Linked DNA regions of Acidithiobacillus ferrooxidans ATCC 23270. The protein of the gene in region 1 interacts with the protein of each later gene in a pairwise test. Links are inferred from orthologs where the notes say so. Each region holds a gene or a part of one and is shown on either strand. Other genes may lie near its edges.

Region 1 (8,402 bases):
GTTTCGTTGGGGCTGAACAGCGTCCACATGGCGTTGTTCTCGACGCGTTCCATGAAGAGGTCGGGGATCCAGTTGGCGGTATTCATATCGTGGGTGCGGCGGCGGTCGTCGCCGGTATTCTTGCGCAGTTCGAGGAATTCCTCGATATCCATGTGCCAGGTTTCCAGATAGGCGCAGACCGCGCCTTTGCGCTTGCCGCCCTGATTGACCGCCACCGCCGTGTCGTTGACCACTTTGAGGAAGGGAACGACGCCCTGCGACTTGCCATTGGTGCCTTTGATGAAGGAGCCCAGCGCACGCACCGGCGTCCAGTCGTTCCCCAGCCCGCCGCTGAACTTGGAGAGCATGGCGTTTTCTTTGATGGCTTCGTAGATGTCATCCAGGTCGTCACCCACGGTGGTCAGGAAGCAACTGGACAACTGCGGGCGCAAGGTTCCGGCGTTGAACAGGGTGGGCGTCGAACTGACGAAGTCGAAGCTGGACAGCACTTCGTAAAAGGCGATGGCGTGGGTTTCGCGGTCGACTTCATTCATCGCCAGACCCATGGCCACCCGCATCCAGAAGGCTTGCGGCAACTCGATGCGGCGCTCCCGTACATGCAAGAAGTAGCGGTCATACAGAATCTGCATGCCCAGATACTGGAAGTCCAGATCCCGCTCCGGCCGGAGCGCGGCGGTGATGCGTTCCAGATCATACTGTCCCAGGCGCGGGTCGATCAGCTCATTCTGGATGCCGGTTTGCAGATAGTCGCGGAAATACTGGGGATAACGTGCGGTCATCTCCGCCTGCGTCGCGGCTTCACCGAGCACTTCCCAGCGCACGCGGTCGAGAAGCAGACGTGCCGAGGCGTAGGCGTAGGCGGGATCGCGCTCGATCAGCACCCGGCTGGCCAGAATGGGGGCCTGAAACAACTCATCCTCACTGATACCGTCGTAGAGATTTTTGACGGTGTTGCCGAGAATGGCGTCTATCGACACGGCGGTGCCCAGGCCGCTGCAGGCTTCGTCGATGACGGCGCGCAATCGTACCATGTCCAGTGCCCGCTGGCTGCCGTTCGGATAGCTGACCCGAATAACCGGGACGTCGGCTGGGGTTTCCGCCGCAGCTTGCTGGCGGCGTTCCCGCGCGCGCTCCTCGCGATAAAGTACATAGGCCCTGGCGACTTCGTGTTCGCCGGCACGCATGAGCGCCAGTTCCACCTGATCCTGAATGTCTTCGATGTGAAAGGTGCCGCCCCCCGGCTGGCGCCGTTTCAGTGCTTCAATCACCTGTTCCGTCAGGCGGCTGACGAGGTCACGAACGCGCGCGCTTGCCGCCCCGCTGCCGCCTTCCACGGCCAGGAAGGCCTTCGTCACAGCGATATGAATCTTGCTGGCGTCAAAATTGACCATCGCGTTGTTGCGACGAATGACTTTGTAATGACTGGCTTCGGAAGGGTCGTAGGCAGGGTTACCGATGACGGCCTGGGTGGTAGGTTTAGACATGGGCGACTCCAGATCAGGGCGGTGGTGAGTACAAGCAGTGACAGCGGAAAGCATGGCAGCTGAATACTAAATATAGACTTGTTTCTGTTGGTGTCAACTACATCTTGTGCATAATATGGTGCGCAAATGGTGCAAAAGATGTGGATAACCGAACCAGCGGTATCATTTCACGACGAAATTTTATCCCGCTCGGCGGGCGGATGGCGGTTCGGGCCTGGCTGCCGACAACCTTGGTCTGTAGCAGGCGCAGCAGACGGTTTGGACTTGTTCTAAACCATGGGTTGGGCGCATACTGACTGTCTTAATCTGTCAGAAAGGAACGTCATGACTGCCTCAGCCCTGGAAATTGCCCGCGCTACCCTTTTTGCACCTGGCGGAATCAGCGAAGGGGCGTTGGAAAAGGTGTTCGGTCGCCTCTCCCATCGCGCCCTGGATGATGCGGATCTGTATTTTCAGTACAGCCGCAGCGAGGGCTTTAGCCTGGAAGAAGGGGTCGTGAAGTCAGGCAGTCACTCCATTGAACAGGGAGTGGGTGTGCGGGCGGTGAGCGGTGAGCGTCAGGGGTTGGCCTATTCTGACGAAATCGCGGTTGATGCCTTGTTGACGGCGGCGGATGCGGCGCGCGCCATTGTCCATCGTCCGGGTCAGACGAAAGGACTGGTCTGGCAGCAGCGTCCGGGGCTGGCACTATATCCGCCGGTCGATCCTCTGGCTTCCATTTCCAATAGCGAGAAAATCGCCCTGCTGGAACGGGTGGAACGGGCCGCCCGGGCCTGTGATCCGCGCATCGTCCAGGTGATGGCCAGCCTCAATGCCCGCTTCGAGGCGGTGCTGGTGGCGCGTCTCGACGGTACGATGGCTGCCGATGTGCGTCCTTTGGTGCGCCTCAACGTCTCCGCCATCGCCGAGCAGGGCGGGCGGCGTGAGCAAGGCAGCGCCGGCGGCGGCGGCCGTTACGATTATCAGGCCTTTCTTCAGGGCGACATGGCCGAAGGCTTCGCCCGGGAAGCCGCGCGTCAGGCGCTCGTCAATCTGGAGGCGGAGGCGGCCCCTGCCGGCACCATGGAAGTGGTCCTCGGGCCGGGATGGCCGGGCGTGCTGCTGCATGAGGCAATTGGCCACGGACTGGAGGGGGACTTCAATCGCAAGGGCACCAGCGCCTTCAGCGGCCGGGTCGGCCAGCGGGTCGCCGCGCCGGGCGTCACCGTCGTGGATGACGGCACGCTCGATGGGCGCCGCGGGAGTCTGAATGTCGATGACGAAGGGACTCCGACTCAGTGCACGACACTGATCGAGGATGGCATTCTCAAAGGTTATCTGCAGGACACCCTGAACGCGCGTTTGACCGGGACGCGTTCGACCGGTAATGGACGCCGCGAGTCTTACGCGCACTTGCCGATGCCGCGGATGACCAATACCTATATGCGGGCCGGGGACCGCGATCCCCGGGAAATCATCGCCAGCGTCAAACGCGGGCTCTACGCCGTCAACTTTGGGGGCGGTCAGGTGGACATCACCAACGGCAAATTCGTTTTTTCCGCATCGGAAGCATATCTGATTGAAAACGGTAAGATAACCAGGCCTGTCAAAGGCGCGACCCTGATCGGCAACGGCCCGGATGTGCTCACCAGGGTTGAAATGATCGGCAACGACCTCCAGATGGATACGGGAGTGGGCACTTGTGGTAAGGATGGCCAGAGTGTACCCGTAGGTGTTGGACAGCCGACGCTGAAAATCCGTGATCTGACGGTGGGGGGAACGCAGGGTTGAGGAAGCTGCTCTTGTCAGGCGGTCTTGAGAAGGTTAAGATCGAACGATATATTGGTCTTATAATCAGTCTAAATTCTCCCGGTCGGGGGGTGAGCTAATGAATAATGTCTTAAAAAATGTACTATTGTGGGTGGCGATCGGCGTTATCCTGATGCTGGTGTTCCAGAACCTCAATACGAGCAGTTCTACCCCGGCCCAGGCCATGGATTTTTCGACCTTCGTGAGTAGTATCAAGCAAGGTCAGGTCGCGGATGTCACCATCAACGGTAATCATGTGGAAGGCAGCCTGAATTCGGGGCAGCATTTCAGCGTCTACACCCCGGCGAACGACACCCAGGTTGTTCCCCAACTGTTGGCCGCAGGAGTGAAGATCTCGGTCAAGCCCCCGGAGGGGCAGTCGCTGCTGCTCTCCATCCTCATCTCATGGTTCCCGATGTTGCTGCTGATCGGCGTGTGGATATTCTTCATGCGCCAGATGGGTGGTGGTGGTGCCGGTGGTCGCGGCGCGATGACCTTTGGCCGCAGCAAGGCGCGGATGCTGACCGAGGAAAACAACAAGGTCACTTTTGCCGATGTGGCAGGTATTGAAGAAGCCAAGGACGAACTGGCCGAGATTGTTGAATTCCTGCGCGATCCGCAGAAATTTCAACGCCTCGGCGGACGTATTCCCAAGGGTGTGCTGCTCATGGGTTCGCCGGGTTCCGGTAAGACCCTGCTGGCGCGTGCCATCGCCGGAGAGGCGCGGGTACCATTCTTCTCCATCTCCGGCTCCGACTTCGTGGAAATGTTTGTTGGCGTGGGTGCATCGCGGGTTCGCGACATGTTTGAGCAGGCCAAAAAGCATGCCCCCTGCATTATCTTCATTGACGAAATCGACGCAGTGGGTCGTCAGCGTGGCGCCGGCCTGGGTGGCGGTAATGATGAACGCGAGCAGACCCTGAATCAGTTGCTGGTGGAAATGGATGGGTTCGAGGGCACCGAGGGCATCATTGTCGTCGCGGCTACCAACCGTCCGGATGTGCTGGATCCGGCGTTGTTGCGGCCCGGCCGCTTCGACCGGCAGGTCACCGTTCCGTTGCCGGACATTCGCGGGCGCGAGCAGATTCTGCAGGTACACATGCGCAAGGTGCCGGTTGCCCCTGACGTGGACGCCAAGGTCATTGCCCGCGGTACCCCTGGCTTCTCCGGCGCCGATCTGGCCAACCTGGTCAATGAAGCGGCGCTGATGGCGGCTCGTAGAAGCAAGCGTCTGGTGGACATGATTGACTTTGAAGATGCCAAGGACAAGGTCATGATGGGCGCCGAACGCAAGTCGGTGGTGATGAGCGACAAACAGCGTGAGACCACGGCCTATCACGAGTCCGGTCATGCCGTGGTGGCCAAGCTGCTTCCGGGCACGGACCCCGTGCATAAAGTCACCATTATCCCGCGTGGCCGGGCCTTGGGGCTCACCATGCAGTTGCCGACGGAGGATCGCTTCAACTACGAGCGTCAGGAAATTCTCAACAATATCTCCATTCTCATGGGTGGACGCATCGCTGAAGAAGTATTCCTCAACCAGATGACGACCGGCGCAGGTAATGACATCGAGCGTGCCACCGACCTGGCGCGGCGCATGGTGACCCAGTGGGGCATGTCCGGCATCGGGCCGATGGTCATTGGTGAAAAAGAGGAAGAGGTATTCATTGGCCGGGAAATGACCAAGCACAGCAATATCTCGGAGCAGACGGCGAGGACCGTGGACGGAGAGGTACGCGATATTATTCAGGAGCGTTACGGTATTGCCCGTAAACTGATCGAAGAAAATCGCGACAAGGTCGAGGCCATGGCCCGGGCTCTGCTGAAGTATGAGACATTGGACGCAAAACAGGTGAGCGCTATCATGGCGGGGCATGATCCGCAGCCGCCGGTGGAAGGGGGAACGGGAAGCTATCCTTCCACTCCCGACGGCAATGTCACAACGGCCGACAAATCCGGCGGACAGTCGTTGCCCAGCCTCAACCCCGGCGAACACCCGGTTTGACCCTGACGCTGGATTGCAATGGGCGCCCCCTGGTTCTCGGGCGCCCTTGTGTTATGGGAGTGCTTAATATCACTCCTGATTCCTTTTCGGATGGCGGTACCTATCTGTCTGCGGATGCCGCCCTCGTGCGCGCCAAACGGATGTGGGAGGAGGGTGCCGATATCATCGATATCGGGGCGGAATCCACCCGCCCCGGGGCGCCGGCGGTGACGCAGGAGGAAGAGTTGCGGCGACTTCTGCCGGTGTTGGAGGCGGTGGCGGCAGAGGTGCCGCTGCCCATTTCCATTGACACCAGCAAAGCCGCTGTTATGCGTGCAGCCTGGTCTCTGGGCGCGGGGCTCATGAATGATGTGACCGCGTTGCGTGCTGATCCGCTGTCACTGGAGACCATCGCAGGGTTGGGTGTTCCCGTCTGTCTGATGCACATGCGGGGTACCCCGCAGAATATGCAGGAGAACACCCATTACCGCGATGTCGTGGCAGAGGTGAAGGATTTTCTGTCCGAGCGTGTAGCACAGTGTGTCGCCGCAGGCATTCCCCGGCACCATCTGCTGGTAGATCCCGGCTTTGGTTTTGCCAAGGATCTGGAAGCAAACCGTACTTTGCTGCGCCATCTGGATGACCTTGCGTCCCTGGAGCTGCCGCTGCTTGTGGGTCTTTCCCGCAAACGCATGATCGGTGAGCTCTCTGGTGTAGAATCGGCTTCTGAGCGTGTGGCGGGCAGTGTTGCCGCGGCACTTTGGGCCGTGTCGCGCGGCGCCAGCATCGTACGTGTCCACGATGTCGCAGAAACGGTGCAGGCATTGGGGGTCTGGCGCGGATTGGCTTGATTTGAAGACCGCTGTTCCTATGTGGAGTTAGGCAAACGATGACCAGAAAGTGGTTTGGGACCGACGGAGTGCGTGGTCAGGTCGGTGATTCTGTTATTCACCCGGAATGGGTGCTCCGCCTGGGCTGGGCTGCGGGGCACGTGCTCACCGCCGACGCGCCAGGTCGGCCCCGGGTAGTTATCGGCAAGGACACCCGTCTGTCCGGATACATGCTGGAGTCTGCCTTGGAGTCCGGGTTGGCGGCGGCAGGCGTCGATGTTCTACTGGTTGGCCCCTTACCGACGCCGGCCATCGCCTATCTGACCCGTACCCTGCGCGCGGATGCCGGTATTGTGATCAGCGCGTCGCACAACCCTTATCAGGATAACGGCATAAAATTCTTCTCCGGAGACGGCTACAAGTTGCCGGATGCCCAGGAGGAGGCCATCGAAGCATGGATGGACCGGCCGATGGCTCTCTCGGCCTCGGAGCGGCTGGGCAAGGCCCGGCGGGTGGATGATGCGGCGGGCCGTTATGTGGAGTTCTGTAAAACCACCTTTCCCGCCGACCTCGATCTGCGCGGAATACATCTGGTGCTGGATTGTGCGCACGGCGCCAACTACAAAGTGGCGCCCATGATTTTCGGGGAGTTGGGAGCCACACTGGAATTGCTGGGAGCGGAGCCCAACGGCGTCAACATCAATGATCAGGTGGGTTCCACTCACCCGGAAGCGCTGCGTGCCGCGGTGCTACGCACCGGCGCCGATGTGGGCATTGCGTTTGATGGCGACGGTGATCGCCTGCTCCTGGTGGACGGTCGGGGTGAGTTGCTCGACGGTGACGAAATCCTTTGGCTGCTGGCGCGGAATATGTGCCAGAACGGTGGGCTCTCCGGCGTGGTGGGTACGGTCATGAGCAACCTTGCCCTGGAGCAGGCGCTGGCTGGCTGTGGTGTGCCCATGCTGCGCACGCCCGTAGGTGACCGTTACGTACTGGAAGCCATGCGCCGCCATGGCTATCCGCTGGGCGGCGAGTCGTCGGGGCACATCATCACGCCCGCGAACACTACCGGCGATGGCATCCTTGCCGCGTTGCGGATACTGGCCATTCTGCGCCGCAGCGGGGTGACGCTGGCAGCCCTGCGGGAAGGCTATAGCGCTTTCCCCCAGGTGCTGAAAAGCGTGCGCATGGCCGGGGCGCAAACACTGCTCGACCAGTCATCGGCACACCAGCTCATTGCTGATGCGGAGGATCGTCTCGGGGGAAGCGGGCGCCTGCTGGTGCGCCCATCCGGTACGGAACCGGTATTACGGATCATGGTCGAGGCCGCATCCGCTGATATGGCGGCCGATGTAGCCGCAGCGCTGACCAGTGGTTTAACCAAGCTGGCTCTTGCCGGTGCTGTCCCAAGACCACGAAATTGACCATTCGAAGCTGAATCTTTACACTGGCGCCTACATTACTGGGCTGTCGGCCACCCCCAGGGGACGGTGAGGTTGTCGCAGACACTGAGCATAAGGAAGAATCGCCGTGCGTCCCACTATGGTAGCAGGAAATTGGAAGATGAACGGCCTGAGTGGGGATGCCGTGCATCTCACTCAGGCCATTCTTCACGCAGGGCTGGAGCCGATGCGCCCGGAGGTGGTGATCTTCCCGCCTTTTACCCTGCTCCACGCAGTGTCTCAGGAGGCCAAAAGCAGCGCCTTGCGTTGGGGGGGGCAAAACCTTTTCTGGGAAGCAAGCGGCGCCTATACCGGAGAAATATCCGGGGCCATGCTCCGTGATATGGGTTGCCGTTATGTGCTGATCGGGCATTCCGAGCGGCGGCAGATTTTTGCGGAGAGCGACGCGCAGATTGTCCAGAAGATTAAAGCAGCATTGCTGTCAGGTCTCATCCCCGTGGTTTGCGTGGGTGAAACAGAGGCGGAGCGTGCGCAGGGTCTCACAGATGCGGTATTACGCCGTCAGCTCGAAGCCGTGCTGCCCCTGCTGAATCTCGAGGCGAGCCAACCCAACCTGATCATTGCCTATGAACCTGTTTGGGCCATTGGCACAGGTCTGAGTGCCAGCCCTGAACAGGCACAGGCGGTCCATGTGTTCATCCGCGAGTTGGCAGCCGCTTATTCGGCGCAGCTTGCCAGGCGTCTGTTGCTGCTTTATGGCGGAAGTGTTAAAGGCAACAACGCCGCCGCGCTTTTTGACCAGGCGGACATTGACGGGGCCCTGGTGGGTGGCGCGTCCCTGCAGGCGGGTGAGTTTATCCAAATTTGTCGTGCTGCCGAGTCGGCAGGACGAGGAGGCTGAATCGATGTACAC
Region 2 (3,736 bases), 700 kb from region 1 along the record:
ATCCAGACTGAAGCCCGTCGCCGCCCGTCGCCGCCCGAAGGCGGCACCGATGTCATCATAGCGCCCGCCACTGGCCAACGCCTCACCGCGCTGCGGACCGAACAGCGAAAACAGCAGGCCCGTATGATAGCGATGTCCGTGAATCTCCGAGAGATCGCATTGAATCGCCAGGTCTGGATAACGTGCCCGTAATACCGACCATACGCGCTGCAGGTCATCCAGGGCGGCACGAACGGCGGGGTAATGCCCCAGATACCGCCGAGCCTGCTCCAATACGTCGAAATCCCCCTGCAGGCCGGACAGGGCATCAAAATCGGCGGTCAGTTCCATACCGCAATGATGCTCCCGCAGCCACGTCCGTACATCCGACCACGCCTTGCGCTCGACATGCCGCAACAGATCAGCGCGTAAAGCGCCTTCCAGGCCTGCCGCATCGGCCAACGTTTGGGAAATACCCACGTGGCCGATATCCAGCAACAAATCCGGTACGGCACAGTGGATGAGGCTCTCCACCATCAGGGAAAGGACCTCCAGATCTCCCTCCGCCCCCTCCACCCCGAAGAGCTCGGCGCCCATCTGAAAAGGGGCACGGCTCCCACCGAGCAGATCGGGGCGGGCGCGCAGCACCGTACCCGCATAAGACAGACGCCGGACCTCCTTTGCAGAAGATGTCTGGGCATCTATGCGAGCCATTTGCGGCGTCATATCCGAACGCAACCCCACCAACCGGCCACTATCCTGATCCAACAGTTTCCAGGTCTGTAAGTCGAGGTCTGCGGCACTCCCGGTCAGCAAACTCTCCAGATGTTCTACGAGGGGGGGGATGACCTGACGGTAACCCCATTGCGCGTAAAGATCGAGCAACGCACGGCGGCAGCGCTCCAGCGCCTCCGTTCGTGCGGGGAGAACATCCTCAAATCCGCTGGGCAGCAACCAGGCCGGGTGGCTTTCGGTACGCGTCATTTGCCCGCCGGCTCCAACGAGTGACGGAAATACCGGAAGAATGGCGCATCCGGACTGAGCACCAGCACGTCTTTGTCACTCAGGCTGTGGCGGTACGCCTCCAGGCTGCGATAAAACGAGTAAAATGCCGGATCCTTGCCATAGGCGGCACCATAAATAGACGCCGCCTCGGCATCTCCCTGCCCCTTCAGCTCTTCCTGCTGCCGGTAGGCATCCGCCATAATCCGGGTTTGTTCCTTATTCGCCTCAGCGCGGATTTTGGCAGCATCCGCAGCCCCCTCGGAGCGGTAGGCATTGGCCTCCTCCGCACGCTCGGCCTCCATCCGTTTATAGACGGCTTGCAGCACATCCGTGGGCAAACCCACCTGCAGAATACGCAGATCGACCAGATGCACGCCCAGTGGCTGAAGACGCTTATTGGCCTCCGCCAGCACCGGATCCATCATTTTGCTGCGTTGGCCCTGTATCACCGACTTCAGCGTCATCTTGCCGACTTCACTCCGCAACGCAGAACGCAGCACATCACCAATCCGGCTCCCTGCGGCTCCGTCGTTATGCAGGCGGGCGTAGAAAACCAGTGGATCGGTTACTCGCCATTCGGCAAAAAGGCTGATAAGCACCGGCTTTTTCCCTACCGTCAAGAAGGATTCCGGCTGCGTGCTATAGCTGGACAGACTCTTATTGACAAAAGCCACATTCTGCGCAATGGGCCATTTCATATAGAGCCCGGGGGATTCCACCACGCGCACTGCCTTACCAAATTGCAGCACCACGGCGGTCTGGGTCATGGATACGGAATAAAAGCTTGCCGACGCCAGCAGCACCAGCGCCAATACCGCAATGATCACACTCCAGGCCCAGTTCTTCATGAACTGGCTCCTGACACAGCGGCCGGCAGCGCCACCGGACTGATCGTCGGTGCGACCGGCGGGGCCACAGATACGGTCGGCGCGGTTTCTGCCGCTGAGCTCGTCGGGCTGCTGACCGCCGCAGGACTCCTGGCAGGCATATGGAGATTTATCACGGGCTGTCCCTTGCTCTCGACAATCACTTTCGGGGTATGGCTCAGAATGTCCTGCATGGTGCGCAAGTACATGCGCTCACTCACCACTTTCGGATTTTTCTGATAGGCCTGGAGAATGTCGGTGAAGCGTGCGCTGTCCCCCTTGGCCCGGTCGACCATCTGCTGTTTATAACCTTCGGCGTTCGTCACCATCGCGGCGGCCTCCCCCGTAGCTTTGGGAACGACTGCGTTCGCATAGGCCTGCGCTTCATCGCGCGTCCGTTCCATGTCTTCACGCGCCTTTACCACATCCGCAAACGCCGGCTGGACGACCTTGGGAGGCGTCACCTCCAACAGTTGGACCGAATCAACGCTCACGCCCGCGTGATAACGGCTCAGCAGGTTTTGGGTGATTTGCTGCACCTGTTGCTGAATGTCGCCTTTGCCGGAAGTGAGCAGACTGTCGATTTTGCTGCGTCCCACGACCTCCCGCATGGCGGATTCCGCACAGAAGGAAATCAACTGATCCGGATTTGCGGTAGCAAATAGGTAATCTCCTGCATTGGCGATGCGATACTGCACAGCGAAACGGACATCCACCACACTTTCATCGACGGTCAGCATCATGCCGGGATTCCGGGTGTCGGCAGCACCGCTATAGCCCAGAACCAGACGCCGGCTTTGCGCTACTTTGAGCAAGTATACCCTCTCAAAGGGGAAAGGGAGGCGGTAGTGTAAACCGGGTTGACTGATACCGACCTCTCTGCCAAAACGCAGTACCACGCCTTCTTCACCCGGTCCCACGACATAAATGCCGGAAGCAAACCAGAACAGGATCAGCACGGCAATCACCAGGAAAGGCAGGAGGTGCAGCCACTTGTAATCCATCTTCGGCCCACCGCTGCGCCCACCGCCCGAGCCGAAAATACCGCCCAGCTTTTTCAACTCCCGGGTAATTTTCTGAATATCGAAAACCGGCTTTTGCGCACCAGGACGCCGTCCCCAGGGGTTGTTATCGTTTTTGTTTCCGTTCCCGCCCGGATCACTCCACGGCATACTGCTCTCCTTCCTCAGCCATCAACCGGTATTGTAGGGGGCGCGTCCATCGCCTGACAACCGCTATCGCGCATCTGCGTATGCAGGCGCCGCCAGTTGAGACCATCAATGTCAAAAGTCAGATGTGTCCTGCCCTGCTCATCGAAACGCTCAGCGATAACACTGGCCAGACGATGTATCCGCGCACGCAGGGCTCCTTCTTCAGGCATCAGCGTCAGATCAGCGCGCAACATGGAGCGCCCCACACGCTGTGTCACGGCCTGCAGCAACTCGGGTATGCCGATACCCGAGTGCGCGCTGACACGCACCGCTGCCAGTTTGCCAGAGCTCTCATACACGTTTCCCGGCATATCTCCGGTGAGCTCCACCTTGTTCAGTACCAGCAGGCGGGGAATATCCTCCGCGCCAATTTCCCTCAACACCGCATCTACCGCGGCAATCTGGGCATCGCGATCAGGCGCGCTGCTGTCCACCACATGAAGAAGTAATTGCGCCTGGTTTACCTCTTCCAGTGTCGCGCGAAAAGCGGCAATCAAGTCGGTCGGCAAGTCGCGCAAGAAACCGACGGTATCGGCCAGGAGAATGGCTTCATGCCCCTCTATCTGCAAACGCCGGATGGCGGGATCGAGGGTCGCGAAAAGACGGTCCGCGGCGTAGCTGGAACTTTTGGTGAGGGTATTGAAGAGGGAGGATTTGCCGGCATTGGTATAACCG

Evidence for each region. The genes of interacting proteins can lie anywhere in the genome.
Region 2: the proteins of ftsH (region 1) and hflK interact in binary tests that used the Escherichia coli proteins (3 or more experiments, as listed by UniProt). The link is inferred for Acidithiobacillus ferrooxidans ATCC 23270 from one-to-one orthologs.

Annotation. Positions count from the first base shown.
Region 1 is NC_011761.1:2,337,490-2,345,891, reverse strand. Bases 2,934-5,814 are described here. They hold ftsH (ATP-dependent zinc metalloprotease FtsH), read left to right. Parts: upstream 2,934-3,351; coding sequence 3,352-5,277; downstream 5,278-5,814. Other genes in these bases: folP (dihydropteroate synthase), read left to right, coding at 5,331-5,814; tldD (metalloprotease TldD), read left to right, coding at 2,934-3,254. Outside these bases: AFE_RS12105 (ribonucleoside-diphosphate reductase subunit alpha), read right to left, coding at 1-1,484; more of tldD, read left to right, coding at 1,809-2,933; more of folP, read left to right, coding at 5,815-6,107; glmM (phosphoglucosamine mutase), read left to right, coding at 6,146-7,510; tpiA (triose-phosphate isomerase), read left to right, coding at 7,629-8,390; preprotein translocase subunit SecG, read left to right, coding at 8,395-8,402. UniProt on the Escherichia coli protein: Acts as a processive, ATP-dependent zinc metallopeptidase for both cytoplasmic and membrane proteins. Plays a role in the quality control of integral membrane proteins.
Region 2 is NC_011761.1:1,643,744-1,647,479, reverse strand. The notes cover bases 926-3,736. They hold hflK (FtsH protease activity modulator HflK), read right to left. Parts: upstream 3,023-3,736; coding sequence 1,829-3,022; downstream 926-1,828. Other genes in these bases: hflX (ribosome rescue GTPase HflX), read right to left, coding at 3,037-3,736; hflC (protease modulator HflC), read right to left, coding at 960-1,832; AFE_RS08735 (ATP phosphoribosyltransferase regulatory subunit), read right to left, coding at 926-963. Outside these bases: more of AFE_RS08735, read right to left, coding at 1-925.